One region of the Streptomyces sp. NPDC093568 genome, then DNA from elsewhere that is predicted to be linked to it. Evidence: riboswitches for the same ligand, from Rfam matches in the RefSeq annotation. Region 1 holds a riboswitch; each other region holds the start of a gene.
The links. A riboswitch is a leader RNA that binds a small molecule or an ion and turns the genes downstream of it on or off. The one in region 1 is predicted to bind thiamine pyrophosphate.
Positions count from the first base shown of each region.

Region 2: linked by a shared signal. The riboswitch ahead of ACIRD7_RS19980 (thiamine ABC transporter substrate binding subunit) and the one ahead of thiC (phosphomethylpyrimidine synthase ThiC) in region 1 are both predicted to bind thiamine pyrophosphate.
Region 3: linked by a shared signal. The riboswitch ahead of thiO (glycine oxidase ThiO) and the one ahead of thiC (phosphomethylpyrimidine synthase ThiC) in region 1 are both predicted to bind thiamine pyrophosphate.

Region 1 covers NZ_JBIWJD010000008.1:277,357-281,898, reverse strand. The annotation lists gene thiC (phosphomethylpyrimidine synthase ThiC) at 1-1,430, opposite strand, end outside; TPP riboswitch at 1,423-1,612, opposite strand; gene ACIRD7_RS30390 (YibE/F family protein) at 1,966-3,519, shown strand; gene ACIRD7_RS30385 (SsgA family sporulation/cell division regulator) at 3,870-4,307, opposite strand; gene ACIRD7_RS30380 (IclR family transcriptional regulator) at 4,406-4,542, opposite strand, start outside.
Region 2 covers NZ_JBIWJD010000004.1:560,778-565,319, reverse strand. The annotation lists gene ACIRD7_RS19985 (ABC transporter permease) at 1-286, opposite strand, end outside; gene ACIRD7_RS19980 (thiamine ABC transporter substrate binding subunit) at 262-1,347, opposite strand; TPP riboswitch at 1,427-1,534, opposite strand; gene rlmN (23S rRNA (adenine(2503)-C(2))-methyltransferase RlmN) at 1,570-2,676, opposite strand; gene ACIRD7_RS19970 (CGNR zinc finger domain-containing protein) at 2,771-3,346, opposite strand; gene ACIRD7_RS19965 (epoxide hydrolase) at 3,450-4,542, shown strand, end outside.
Region 3 covers NZ_JBIWJD010000005.1:437,365-441,906, forward strand. The annotation lists gene thiE (thiamine phosphate synthase) at 1-142, opposite strand, end outside; gene ACIRD7_RS22675 (Rv2175c family DNA-binding protein) at 421-786, opposite strand; gene ACIRD7_RS22680 (NAD(P)/FAD-dependent oxidoreductase) at 864-2,081, opposite strand; gene ACIRD7_RS22685 (hypothetical protein) at 2,114-2,464, opposite strand; TPP riboswitch at 2,517-2,628, shown strand; gene thiO (glycine oxidase ThiO) at 2,626-3,792, shown strand; gene thiS (sulfur carrier protein ThiS) at 3,789-3,989, shown strand; gene ACIRD7_RS22700 (thiazole synthase) at 3,993-4,542, shown strand, end outside.

The DNA.
Region 1 (4,542 bases):
GTGACGTAGCAGAGCATCGCCGTGCCCCACCAGGCGATCATCGCGGCACCGATGCCGGACGTGATGTGGTCGTACGCCGGCGCGACGTCCGTGGTCAGCGGGCCGAGCGTATAGAACGGGGCTTCATCGCAGATCTCCTGCTGAAGGTCGATGTTCTCCTTGATCTTGTGCATCGGGACGTGACCCGGACCCTCGATCATGGTCTGTACGTTGAAACGCTTCGCGATCCGGTTGAGTTCCCCGAGCGTGCGGAGCTCAGCGAACTGCGCGTCGTCGTTGGCGTCCGCGATCGAGCCCGGCCGCAGCCCGTCGCCCAGCGAGTACGTGACGTCGTACGCGGCGAGGATCTCGCAGAGTTCCTCGAAGTTCTCGTACAGGAACGATTCCTTGTGGTGCGCCAGGCACCACGCCGCCATGATCGAGCCGCCACGCGAGACGATGCCGGTCTTGCGGTTCGCGGTGAGCGGCACGTACGGCAGGCGGACGCCCGCGTGGACGGTCATGTAGTCCACGCCCTGCTCGGCCTGCTCGATGACCGTGTCCTTGTAGATCTCCCAGGTCAGTTCCTCGGCCTTGCCGTCGACCTTCTCCAGCGCCTGGTAGAGCGGCACCGTGCCGATCGGCACGGGGGAGTTGCGCAGAACCCACTCGCGGGTGGTGTGGATGTTGCGGCCGGTGGACAGGTCCATGACCGTGTCAGCGCCCCAGCGGGTCGCCCAGGTCATCTTCTCGACCTCCTCCTCGATGGAGGAGGTGACCGCGGAGTTGCCGATGTTGGCGTTGACCTTCACCAGGAACCGCTTGCCGATGATCATCGGCTCGATCTCCGGGTGGTTGACGTTCGCGGGCAGCACGGCCCGGCCCGCCGCGATCTCCTCGCGCACCACCTCGGGCGAAACGTTCTCCCGGATGGCCACGAACTCCATCTCGGGTGTGATCTCCCCACGGCGGGCATAGGCGAGCTGAGTGACCGCCTGGCCGTCACGGCCGCGACGCGGCTGACGCGGGCGTCCGGGGAAGACCGCGTCCAGGTTGCGCAGGCCGCCACGCGGCGAGGTGTGCTTGATCCCGTCGTCCTCGGGACGGACGGGCCGGCCCGCGTACTCCTGGGTATCGCCGCGGGCGATGATCCAGTTCTCCCGCAGCGGGGAAAGCCCCCTGCGGACGTCGGTCTCGGTGAGGGGATCGGTGTACGGGCCCGACGTGTCGTACAGCGTGACCGACTGCCCGTTGGTGAGGTGCACCTGGCGGACCGGCACTCGCAGATCGGGGCGTGAGCCCTCGACGTACGCCTTGTGCCAGCCGATGGACTTCCCGGCCTCCGTGGGCTTTTCGCCCTGCTCGGACTGTTCGTCCCGCCTGGACTGTTGGTCCGACATGGACTGTTCGTCCTGGCTGGAGGCAGGCGTGCGCGCGTCCTTGATGGTCATGAGACCTACTCCCTACGCCGGCATTACCCGGTAACAGGTTCGGCGGTCGACGCAGCGATATCCGTCTGCCGATGTTTCGTGTGCAACATCACTCGTGATGGGTGATGTTTCATGTGAAACATCGCTGGGACGGAGGTCAGCGCCCTCTCAGCCCGGTGCTCCGAGCTCCCGCGTGTACAAAGGTGGCACCACGCTAGCGTCAATTCGGGCGCGGTGAACAGGGGGCCCCATTCGTTCTTGCGATGATCGGTCGGTGACCACGACGCATGAACCTCCGTACCCACCGCCCGAACCGCCACGCCGACCGGGTGCTGGAAGCGGCTTCGGAAACGGTCCCGGGAGCGGTTCGGGAGGCGGTCCCAGGGGCGTTCCTGGAGGTGGCCCTTTGCAGGGCAACGGACGTGTGGACGGCCGGGGTCCAGGGGTTCCCGGGGGCCGTTACGAGGGTGGCTACGGCCGGGATTCCGGGGGCGGCCAGGACGGCCACACGCCTGGAAACGGCGGGTGGCACGAGCACGGCCCCGGGGCCGGCGGGATGCGCGAGCACGGCGAGGGCTTCGGCGGCGGGTTTGGCGGTGAGTACGAGCGCGGACCCGGTTCCGGTGGTCCGCACGACCGTGGTCCCGGTTCCAGTGGTCCGCACGACCGCGGTCCCGGATCCGGCGGGCGACGCGGCGGCGGCGGGGGTCCTGGGGGTCATGGGGGCGACGGTGGTGACGGTGGTGACGGTCGTGATGGGAACGGCGGACATGGGCCGGGGAACGGTCATGGGCACTCGCACAGTCACGCCCACGGTCCGGCGGCTCCCGTCTCGCAGCATTTGCGCAAGGTCATCGCGGCGGTCCTGATCCCGTTCGCCGCGGCGGTGGTCGTCGGGCTAGCGGTGCTGTGGCCGGGCGGTGCCCCGCCGCACGAGCGCACCGGGGTCGGCTTCGACCGGCAGACCCAGCAGGCCACCGTGACCAAGGTCGTTGAGGTGAACTGCAAGGACGTGGGCGCCTCGGGAGTGCCCCCGACCGGCGACACCTCCACCGCCGAGGGGTCCGCCGCGGTGCAGCAGGAGAAGGGGACCTGCAAGAAGGCGACGATCCGTGTCGACACCGGCAAGGACAAGGGCCGTACGTTCACCGAGATCGTGCAGCCCGACCAGTCGCGCCAGCTGCACGAGGGCCAGGAGGTCGTGGCCGCCTACGAGCCATCCGCCCCCAAGGACCTGCAGTACTCGGTGACCGACGTGAACCGGCGCGTTCCGTTGGCGGTCCTCGCCGGGATCTTCGCACTCGCCGTCGTGGTCGTCGGGCGGTTGCGGGGCCTCATGGCGCTGATCTCGCTGGCCATCAGCTTCCTGGTGCTGAACTTCTTCATCCTGCCCGCGATCCTCCAGGGCTCGAACCCGCTGGTCGTGGCGGTGGTGGGATCGAGCGCCATCATGCTGATCGCCCTCTATCTGTGCCACGGTCTCTCGGCCCGTACCTCGGTCGCGGTACTCGGCACCCTCATCTCACTGCTGCTGATCGGCGTCCTCGGCTCGGTGTTCATCGACTGGGCCGCGCTCACCGGGAACACGGACGACAACACCGGCCTCATCCACGGGCTGTATCCGTCGATCGACATGAGCGGTCTGCTGCTCGCCGGCATCATCATCGGCTCGCTCGGTGTCCTCGACGACGTGACGGTCACGCAGACGTCCGCGGTCTGGGAGCTGCACGAGGCGAACCCGACGATGGGCTGGCGTGGGCTGTACCGCGCGGGCATCCGCATCGGCCGTGACCACATCGCGTCCGTCGTCAACACCCTCGTCCTCGCCTACGCGGGCGCCGCGCTGCCGCTGCTGCTGCTCTTCTCGATCGCGCAGAGCGGCGTCGGCACGGTCGCCAACAGCGAGCTCGTCGCGGAGGAGATCGTGCGCACACTGGTCGGCTCCATCGGACTGGTCGCGTCGGTACCGGTCACCACGGCCCTCGCGGCCCTGGTGGTCTCGGCCGACCGACCGGAAAAGGGTGCGGTGCCGGTCGGTGCCGAGCCGGTTCCGGCGAGCGGTCAGGCAGCTCCGGGACGGGGCGGGCGGGGTCGTCGGCGCAAGCGGTGACGTGTCAGGGGGAGGCTTCGGTGGGCGGCTCGGGGGGTGGGGCTTCGGTGGGCAGGGCTTCGGTAGGTAAAGCTTCGGTAGGTAGGGCTTCGGTAGGCGGGGCTCCAGACGTCGGCCGACAGAGGCGATGAGGCCCCAAGCCCCGTCGTCGGCGCCCAAAGCCCCGTACCCGGCACCCCAAGCCCCGTACCCGGCACCCCAAGCCCCGTGCCTTCGCCCAGAAGCCCCGCAGCCGACTCCGCCCATCCGGCGGAGCGCGAAGCACACTCCGCGGGGCGGAAGCGCCCTCACGCGCCCCTTGTGCACCCGCTGAAGCGTTACGCCACCCTGGCCCACGCAGACGTAACGCTTCAGCCGGCGCTCTGCTCCTCCGCCAGGATGCGGTCCAGAGCCTCGTCGAGGTGGGCGTCGAAGTCGGCGAGCGTGCCCTCCTGCCCAAGCGGCACCAGCTTGTCCGTGCGGTCGAGAAAGGCCACCAGCGGCGCCACGGAGGACCGGAACAGCGCCTGATCCGCGCCGACCTGAAGCCGGATCAGAACGTCACCCAGCGTCTCGGCGCCCGCGGGCGAGACCCGCACGTCTCCCTCCCCGCACGGCCGGCCCACCCCGTCGACCAGCAACTCGCGGCCGAAGGCCCAGGTCACCGGGGCATCGCCGGGCAGATGGAAGGTCAGTCGCACCGCATAGGGATCACAGGTCTCGTACCGCAGCTCCACCGGGATGCGGAAGGAGAGCTCCTCGGACACGAGAAAGCTCATCATGACCTCTGCCTGTACGGACTCTCGCATCGCCCTACCCCGTCGTTTGCCTTCGACTGGCCGGGACCGGACCCCGAGCCTGGTGGAATCTTGCTGAACGTACACGAGAGATCACAAGGAGTGAGTTTTCAGATACTGATAGAGATCGCCAGTGACCCCAGACGCCGCCCGACTTCCTCCTGCAGCTGACGTGCCGCCTCGAACAGGCGGTCGTCCTGCTCGACGGGCAGGGAAATGGCCATCGTCGCGGCCGTGGTGCCCACCG
Region 2 (4,542 bases), on a different contig from region 1:
CCGGCAGCGCGATCAGCAGGGTGAGGGCGGTGGAGGCGAGCGCCTGCCAGGTGGTGAACCACAGGACGTGCCGGATGTCGGACTGCCCGAGCACCTCCGGCAGACGCCCGAACTGCCAGACCCCGTCGACCTTCAGACCGCGCCCGACGATCGCGGCGACGGGGTAGGCGAAGAAGACCGCGAAGAACGCGACGGGCACGGCGACGAGGCCGAGCCGCACCGCCGCGCTCCGCCTGCGTCCTTCGCGGGGTGCTGCTTCCGCTACTTCAGTACGAGCGAGGTCCACGACTTGACCCAGTCGTCACGGTTGTCGGCGATCTTCGCGGGGTCCATGGTCTGAGGGTCCTTGGCCTGCGGGCCGTACTTCACGAACTCCGGCGGAACCTGGGCGGCTTCCCGCACGGGGTAGACGAACATGTTCAGCGGCATGTCGTCCTGGAACGTCTTGGTCAGCAGGAAGTCGAGGAGCGCCTTGCCGCCCTCGGTGTTCTTGGCGTTGCTGAGCAGGCCCGCGTACTCGACCTGCCGGAAGCAGGTGCCGTCCGCGACACCCGTGGGGGCGCTGGCCGGCTTCGGGTCGGCGTAGATCACCTCGGCGGGCGGCGAGGAGGCGTACGACACGACGAGCGGCCGGTCGGCCTTGGCCTTCTTGCCGCCGGCGGAGCCGGAGAACTCCTCGTTGTAGGCCTGCTCCCAGCCGTCGACGACCTTCACGCCGTTGGCCTTCAGCTTCTTCCAGTAGTCCTGCCAGCCGTCGTCGCCGTACTTGGCGGCGGTGCCGAGCAGGAAGCCGAGGCCGGGCGAGGAGGTGGAGGCGTTCTCGGTGACGAGGAGGTCCTTGTATGCGGGCTTGATCAGATCGTCGAACGATGCCGGCGGGGCCAGCTTGTGCTCGGTGAAGTACGCCTTGTCGTAGTTGACGCAGATGTCGCCGGTGTCGATCGGCGTGACCCGGTGCTTGTCCTGGTCGATCCGGAACTCGGGCAGGATCAGGTCGGACCCCTTGGCCTCGTACGACTGGAACAGGTCGTTGTCGAGGGCGCGGGAGAGCAGGGTGTTGTCGACGCCGAAGAAGACGTCGCCCTGCGGGTTGTCCTTGGTCAGGATCGCCTTGTTGACGGCCTGCCCGGCGTCGCCGTCCTTGAGCACCCGGACCTTGTAGCCGGACTGCTTCTCGAACGCGGCGAGGACGTCCTTCGAGACGGCCCACGAGTCATGGCTGACGAGCGTCACGGTCTTGCTCGTGGACTCTCCGCTGCCACTGCCCGAGTCGGAGGATCCGCACGCGGACAGCGTGACAAGGCCCAGCCCGACGGCGACGGCCGCGAACTTCTTGGTTGTGCTCACTGAATTCCTCCTGGGATGGACCAGGAAGAGACGCGGCCCTGCCCAGGAGCCTTTTCGACTCCTGGGCAGGGCGCAACAGCTTGAGTGGTGACCGAACTTCCTACCCAGAATGACCTGGGCAAGGTTCAGAGGGTCTGCGGCCCGGTTGCCGCACTCTCAGCGCTGTGGCGCTCCCCTGTCGGAATATGAAGATGTGCTTACGACGGTCTTACGCTGGCCAGACTACCGCTCGGTCGCGGCGAGCTGACCGCACGCCCCGTCGATCTCCTGACCACGGGTGTCCCGGACCGTCACCGGCACACCATGGGCGGCGATCGCCTCGACGAACGCCTTCTCGTCCTCGGGGCGCGACGCGGTCCACTTCGAGCCGGGAGTCGGGTTCAGCGGGATCAGGTTCACATGCACGGGCTTGCCCTTGAGCAGCCGCCCGAGCCGGTCACCACGCCAGGCCTGGTCGTTGATGTCCCGGATGAGGGCGTACTCGATGGACAGCCGACGGCCGCTCTTCTCCACGTACTCGAACCCGGCATCGAGCACCTCGCGCACCTTCCACCGCGTGTTCACGGGGACGAGGGTGTCGCGCAGCTCGTCGTCGGGCGCGTGCAGCGAGATCGCGAGCCGGCACTTGAAGCCCTCGTCGGCGAACCGGTGGATCGCCGGAACCAGACCGACCGTCGAGACGGTGATCCCGCGCTGGGACAGCCCCAGCCCGTCGGGCTCGGGGTCGGTGAGCCGGCGAATGGCCCCCACGACCCGGTTGTAGTTGGCGAGCGGCTCGCCCATGCCCATGAAGACGATGTTGGACAGCCGCGAGGGCCCGCCGGGCACCTCGCCGTCCCGCAGCGCCCGCATCCCGTCCACGATCTGGTGCACGATCTCGGCGGTGGACAGATTCCGGTCCAGCCCCGCCTGCCCGGTGGCACAGAACGGACAGTTCATCCCGCACCCGGCCTGCGAGCTGATGCACATGGTCACCCGGTCCGGGTACCGCATCAGCACCGACTCGACGAGCGTCCCGTCGAACAGCCGCCACAGCGTCTTGCGCGTGGTCCCCTGGTCCGTCGACAGATGCCGTACGACGGTCATCAGCTCGGGAAGCAGCTCCTGGTGCAGCTTGGCCCGCGACCCCGCCGGGATGTCGGTCCACTGCTCCGGGTCGTGCGCGTACCGCGCGAAGTAGTGCTGCGAGAGCTGCTTGGCACGAAACGGCTTCTCCCCGATCGCGGCGACGGCGTCCTTGCGCTCAGCAGGCGTGAGATCGGCAAGGTGCCGCGGGGGCTTCTTGGCTCCGCGGGGGGCTACGAAAGTGAGTTCTCCGGGCTTAGGCATGGCTCAACCAGTGTCGCAGATCCACTTGAGTGAACTGCGGCCGCGGCCGGTTACGACGCGCCGGCTCCCCGCCACTCGTCCAGCCGGACCTCGATCACCCTGCCGATCTGGGGTTTTTACGCTGGTTGGCATGGAAGCGCGCCTTCTTCTGGCGATTCCCGCACGTGTTCATGTCACACCATTTGCGGGTGCGGCTCTGGCTGGTGTCGAAGAAGGCCGCTCGGCAGGTTGGCGACGCGCACAAGGCCAGTTTCCCGTCTCGTTCGCCCGCGATGATGCTGATCGCGTCCGCGGCGATCACGCCGAGGGCGTCTTCCACGCAGGAAGCCGAGCTGAGCTGCCAACGCCGCCGGCCCTCGGGCGTCAGGATCGCCGCGGCCCGGCCCTGAGCGCTGCATTCGTTGATGACTTGGACAGCGGACGCGGGGAGGGGGTCCTGGATCGCGGCCGCCGTCGCGGCGGCGTGAATCGACTCCCTCAGTTCCCGGGCGCGGTCGAGCTGGGCGGTGGTGCAGGAGTCCACGGCGAGGCCGCTCACCGCCAGCCAGTCGACGAGTCGGTGCGGCGTGGGGATGCGCTCCACGGCGTTGCCGTGACGCTCCGACAGGGTCCCCGTGAAGCTGGTCGCCAGCACGTTGCCGAGGCGGAAGTCAGGGAAGCCGGCACGCATGGAACCACCTTAGCCGGTTGCCGTATGACTCGGCGGGCTGCTAGAACCGTCTTAGCCGGTTCGCGGCAGGTAGCGGCCGGTTCCATGACGGTCAGGAGGTCTTATGCCTCGTCCAACCGGCGACGTACACGCATTCGAAGCCCACGCAACTGACGCTGACCTCGACGATCTGCGCGCGCGACTGGCCGCCGCGCGACTGCCGGAGCGCGAAACGGTCCCTCGCGCCGCGCCCGGGCCCCGTCGGTGGGAACAGGGTGTTCCGCTCGCCGACCTCGTCGATGTCGTGAACTACTGGCGCACCGGGTACGACTGGCGGCCGTTCGAAGAGCGCCTCAACCAGATCGGCCAGTTCCGCACGACCATTGACGGTCTGGGTATCCACTTCCTGCACCGCCGGTCCGCGCGCGCGGATGCCATTCCTCTGGTCCTGACGCACGGCTGGCCGGACAGCATCGCGCGATTCGTGGATGTCCTCGACGAGCTGGCCGACCCGCGAAATCCGGACGCGCCGGCGTTCCACGTCGTGGTCCCGTCGCTGCCGGGGTTTGGCTACAGCGACAAGCCGGCCACTACCGGGTGGGGTACCGAAAAGATCGCGGCCGCCTGGGTGGAGTTGATGGAACGGCTCGGCTACAGCGAGTTCGCAGCCCACGGCGGCGACTGGGGCGGGAACATCACCACGGTTCTCGGCGGCAGGTTCCCGGCGCACGTTCTCGGCATCCACACCACGTTCGCGGAGGGACCGCCCGGGCTGACGACGGACGGGCTCACGGCGGTCGAGCGCAGGTGGGCCGAGGACACCCGCGATTTCTGGCGCCACCGCGCGGCGTACGCCAAGCAGCAGGCGACCCGGCCGCAGACCATCGGCTACTCGCTCGTCGACTCACCGGTCGGGCTTCTCGCCTGGATCCTCGACAAGTTCGCCGAGTGGTCGGACACCGAGGACAGCCCGTTCGAGACGATCTCCAGGGACAGGGTTCTCGACGACGTCACCCTGTACTGGCTGACGCGGACCGGCGCGTCGTCGGCGCGTATCTACTACGAAAGCCACAACTCGCTGGACCCCGAACTGCGGGTCGACGTCCTGTCAGCGATCACTATCTATCCCCACGACGTCGAGAAGTGTCCCCGGCCCTGGGCCCAGGAGCGGTACCGACAGATCGTCCGATGGGGGGCGCCCGAAACCGGGGGGCATT
Region 3 (4,542 bases), on a different contig from region 1:
GCACGATGTCGACGCCACCGGCCAGCGCGGCGTCCAGGAACTCCGCGAGGTCGCCCTGCCGCTTACGGGCGTCCGTGCAGAGGTAGAGCCGGGCGTCGGCGAGCTGACTGCGGACGCTGCCTGCGGTGACGGTTTCGGACATGCGGTGCCCCCTGGGGTCGGACTGCCGGTCGGGTGAGGTCGGGCGGGTGCCGGACGCAGGCACGGTAGCCGGAGCGGAGCGGGCGGGGCGGCGCCGGTCGGCGGGCGGCCCCGGCGGTGCCGTCGTATGCGGCCCGGCGGTGTCCTCGTGTACGGCGGCGCGGAACCACGCCCGTCGCCGACGGCGATCGATCGGCGCCGGGGTCGTGCCGGCCCGCGGCCGGGGCCCGCACGGCCCCGGCCCGGACGCCGGACGTTGTTCGGATCCCGGTGTTCGGCTCAGACGGCGAGCGCCTGGGCGCGGCGCTTCACCTCCGTGCCGCGGTTCTCGCTGAGGGCCTGCGCGGGGGTGCCGGGCAGGCTCTCGTCGGGAGTGAAGAGCCACTCCAGCATCTCTTCGTCCGTGAAGCCGTCGTCCCGCAGCAGCGTCAGGGTCCCGGACAGGCCCTTGACGACCTTGTCGCCGTCGATGAAGGCGGCAGGGACGTGCAGCGCGCGGTTCTCACCACGGCGTACGGCGATGAGCTGGCCCTCCTTGACCAGCTGCCGGACGCGGGTCACCTCGACATCGAGTTGTTCGGCGATGTCGGGCAGGGTGAGCCAGGCGGGGACGAGAGCATCGATCTTTGCGTCAATCTCGGTCACGGAAACAAGCCTGCCATCTGCCACTGACAGTCGGAAGTCAGGCCGGTCCACCTGGGAGGAGCCATCGCCTCAACGCGCTAAGCCGTCGCCGCCTTCAGCGGCCGGGCCGGGTCCGTCAGCAGCCGCGCGTCCATCGGCGTGCCCGACTCGATCAGCCGCCGCCCCTGCGCGAGGTCCCTCGGCCGGCCCACCGCCAGCAGGGCGACGAGGCGCCCCTCCCGCAGCCAGCAGACGCTCCACGCCGGGCCCGAGGGATCGCCGCGCCACAGGGTCGTGTCGGCGGCGGCGTGATGACCGGCGTACTGGACGAAACGGCCGAACTGCTCCGACCAGAAGTACGGCACGGGGTCGTAGACGGCGGCGGTCTCGCCGAGGATGTTCGCGGCGACCGTGCGCGGGCCCTGGAGGGCGTTGTCCCAGTGGTGCACGAGCAGGCGCTCGCCGTACCTGGCCGACGGGAAGGACGCGCAGTCGCCGACCGCGTAGACGTCCGGCGCGGAGGTGCGCAGCCGGTCGTCGGCGACGACGTCGCCGTGCGCGCCGAGCTCGATGCCCGAGCCGGCCAGCCAGGCCGTGGCGGGCCGCGCTCCGATGCCGACCACGACGGCGCCCGCGGCCAGCCGCGAGCCGTCGTCGAGGATCACCGCGCCGGGCTCGACGCGCGCCACGCGCGCGCGGGTGCGCAGCTCCGTGCCGCTGTCCTCGTACCAGGCGGTCATCCGCGCGGCCACCTCCGCGGGCAGCGCACCCGCGAGCGGCCGGTCGGCGGCCTCCACGACCGTCACCGCGCAGCCCGCCTCGCGCGCGGCCGTGGCGAACTCGGCGCCGATCCAGCCCGCCCCGACGACCACGATGTCGTGCTGGCGGGCGAGCACCGGCCGCAGCCGCTCGGCGTCGTCCAGGGTGCGCAGCAGATGCACGCCGGGCACGCCCTCGGCGCCGGGCAGCCGGATCGGTTCGGCGCCGGTGGCGAGCACGAGGACGTCGTACGGGACGGGCCCGGCCTCGGTGTCCAGTTCCCGGTCGGCGACGCGCACGCCGAGCACCTCGCGCCCGAGCCGCAGGTCGATGCCGAGCGCGTCGAAGTCGACGTCGAAGGCGGAGCCCTCGGCCTTGCCGAGCAGCACGGCCTTGGACAGGGGCGGCCGGTCGTAGGGCTGATGGGGCTCGGCGCCGATCAGGGTGATGGTGCCGGTGAAGCCCTGTTCCCGCAGGGCGACCGCCGTCTGCACGCCGGCCATGCCGGCGCCGGCGACGACCACGGACCGCTGCGACTGCGTCGTCTGCTCGCTCACCTGATCACCATAGACAACTGACAATTTGTCAGTCAGGAGTCGTGCTCAGTGACCTGCTCCACAACGCTGGTGCCGCTGCCCGGCTGCGACTCCCACTCCCAGCTCTCCTCCAGCCGCACCCGCCCGTCGGGCAGGTCGACCACCGTGGACACGCAGTGCCCCGAGGACGTGGTCCCGTCCCGCTTGAGCTGCACGTACCGGAAGTCCAGCCGGTCGCCTTCCCGGACGCCCACGAGATACCCGCGTACGACGTCGCCGCCCGCGTACTCGGCCCAGATCTCGCCGTCCTTCTCGTGGTACGTGAACCGGGTCCGGGTACCCACCTGACCTGGGGCTTGGTCCGCGACGGGGGCGAGGACGAGACCGTCGAGCGAGCGGGCCATGGGCTGAGGCTCCCTTACTGAGACATACGGCAGCGGGCTAGGGTGGCCCAAGTAGAGCACTCGCGGGAGCCCGGACGCACCGGGCTGAGAGGGAGGCTGGCGGCCTCCGACCGTACGAACCTGATCCGGGTCATGCCGGCGAAGGGAGGGGCTGGACGCCCATGTCGCGTACGCGAACGTCAGACGTCCTCGTCGTAGGGGGCGGAATCATCGGCCTGGTCACGGCGTGGCGGGCCGCGCAGCGCGGGTTCACGACGGCCGTCGTGGACCCGGAGCCGGGTGGCGGCGCCGCCCAGGTGGCGGCCGGGATGCTGGCCGCCGTCACGGAACTGCACTACGGCGAGCAGACCCTGCTGGGGCTGAACCTCGCCTCGGCCCGCCGCTATCCGGACTTCGCGGCCGAGCTCACCGACCTCACCGGCCACGACCTCGGTTACCGCCGCTGCGGCACGCTCGCCGTCGCGCTGGACGCCGACGACCGCGCGCACCTGCGCGAACTGCACGCCCTGCAGCACCGGTCGGGGCTGGACTCCGAGTGGCTGTCGGGGCGCGAGTGCCGGCGCCTGGAGCCGATGCTCGCGCCGGGTGTGCGCGGCGGGCTGCGGGTGGACGGCGACCATCAGATCGACCCGCGGCGGCTGGCCGGGGCGCTGGTGGCCGCGTGCGAGCGGGCCGGCGTGGTCTTCCACCGGTCGTGGGCCGAGCGCCTCGATGTCGTCCGGGACCGGGCGGCCGGCGTCACCACCACGGACGGCACCGAGCTGGGCGCGGACCAGGTGGTCCTCGCGGGCGGCAGCCTCAGCGGGCGGCTCGCGGGTGTCCCGGACGAGGTACTGCCGCCCGTGCGGCCCGTGAAGGGGCAGGTGCTGCGGCTCACCGTGCCGCGGCGGTACGCGCCGTTCCTGAGCCGGACCGTGCGGGCCGTGGTGCGCGGCAGCCACGTGTATCTGGTGCCGCGCGAGAACGGGGAGCTGGTCGTGGGGGCGACGAGCGAGGAGCAGGGCTGGGACACCACGGTGACCGCGGGCGGGGTGTACGAACTGCTGCGCGACGCCCATGAGCTGGTGCCGGGCATCACGGAACTGCCGCTCACCGAGACCCGGGCCGGCCTGCGCCCCGGCTCCCCCGACAACGCGCCGCTGCTCGGCCCGACCGAGCTTGCGGGACTGTCGCTGGCGACCGGGCACTACCGCAACGGCGTGCTGCTCACACCGGTCACCGGAGACGTCATGGCGCATGTGCTGGCCACCGGTGAACTCCCTCAAGAGGCCCGCGACTTCACACCCCGGCGGTTCACCGCCGCCGTCCTCACGGAGCAGCCGGCATGAACATCTCCCTCAACGGGGAGCGACGAGAGATCGCTCCCGGTACGGCGCTCGACGGCGCCGTACAGCTGCTCACCGCGGCGCCCTCCGGAGTGGCCGCCGCCCTCAACGAAACCGTCGTCCCGCGCACGCAGTGGCCGTCGACGCCCCTGACCGAGGGTGATCGCGTCGAGGTCCTGACCGCCGTCCAAGGAGGCTGAACCATGGCCGACGATCCCTTCGTCCTCGGCGGTACGTCCTTCACGTCCCGCCTGATCATGGGCACCGGCGGAGCGCCCAGCCTGGACGTGCTGGAGCGGGCGCTGGTGGCGTCCGGTACGGAGCTGACGACGGTCGCGATGCGGCGGGTGGACCCGTCGGTGCACGGTTCGGTGCTGTCCGTGCTGGAGAAGCTCGGGATCCGGGTGCTGCCGAACACGGCGGGCTGCTTCACCGCCGGGGAGGCCGTGCTGACGGCCCGCCTCGCGCGCGAGGCGCTCGGCACCGAGCTGATCAAGCTGGAGGTCATCGCCGACGAGCGGACGCTGCTGCCGGATCCGATCGAGCTGCTGGACGCGGCCGAGACGCTGGTGGACGACGGTTTCACCGTGCTGCCGTACACCAATGACGACCCCGTGCTGGCGCGGAGGCTGGAGGACGTCGGCTGCGCGGCGATCATGCCGCTCGGGTCGCCGATCGGTTCCGGGCTCGGCATCCGCAATCCGCACAACTTCCAGCTGATCGTCGAGCACGCGCGCGTGCCGGTGATCCTGG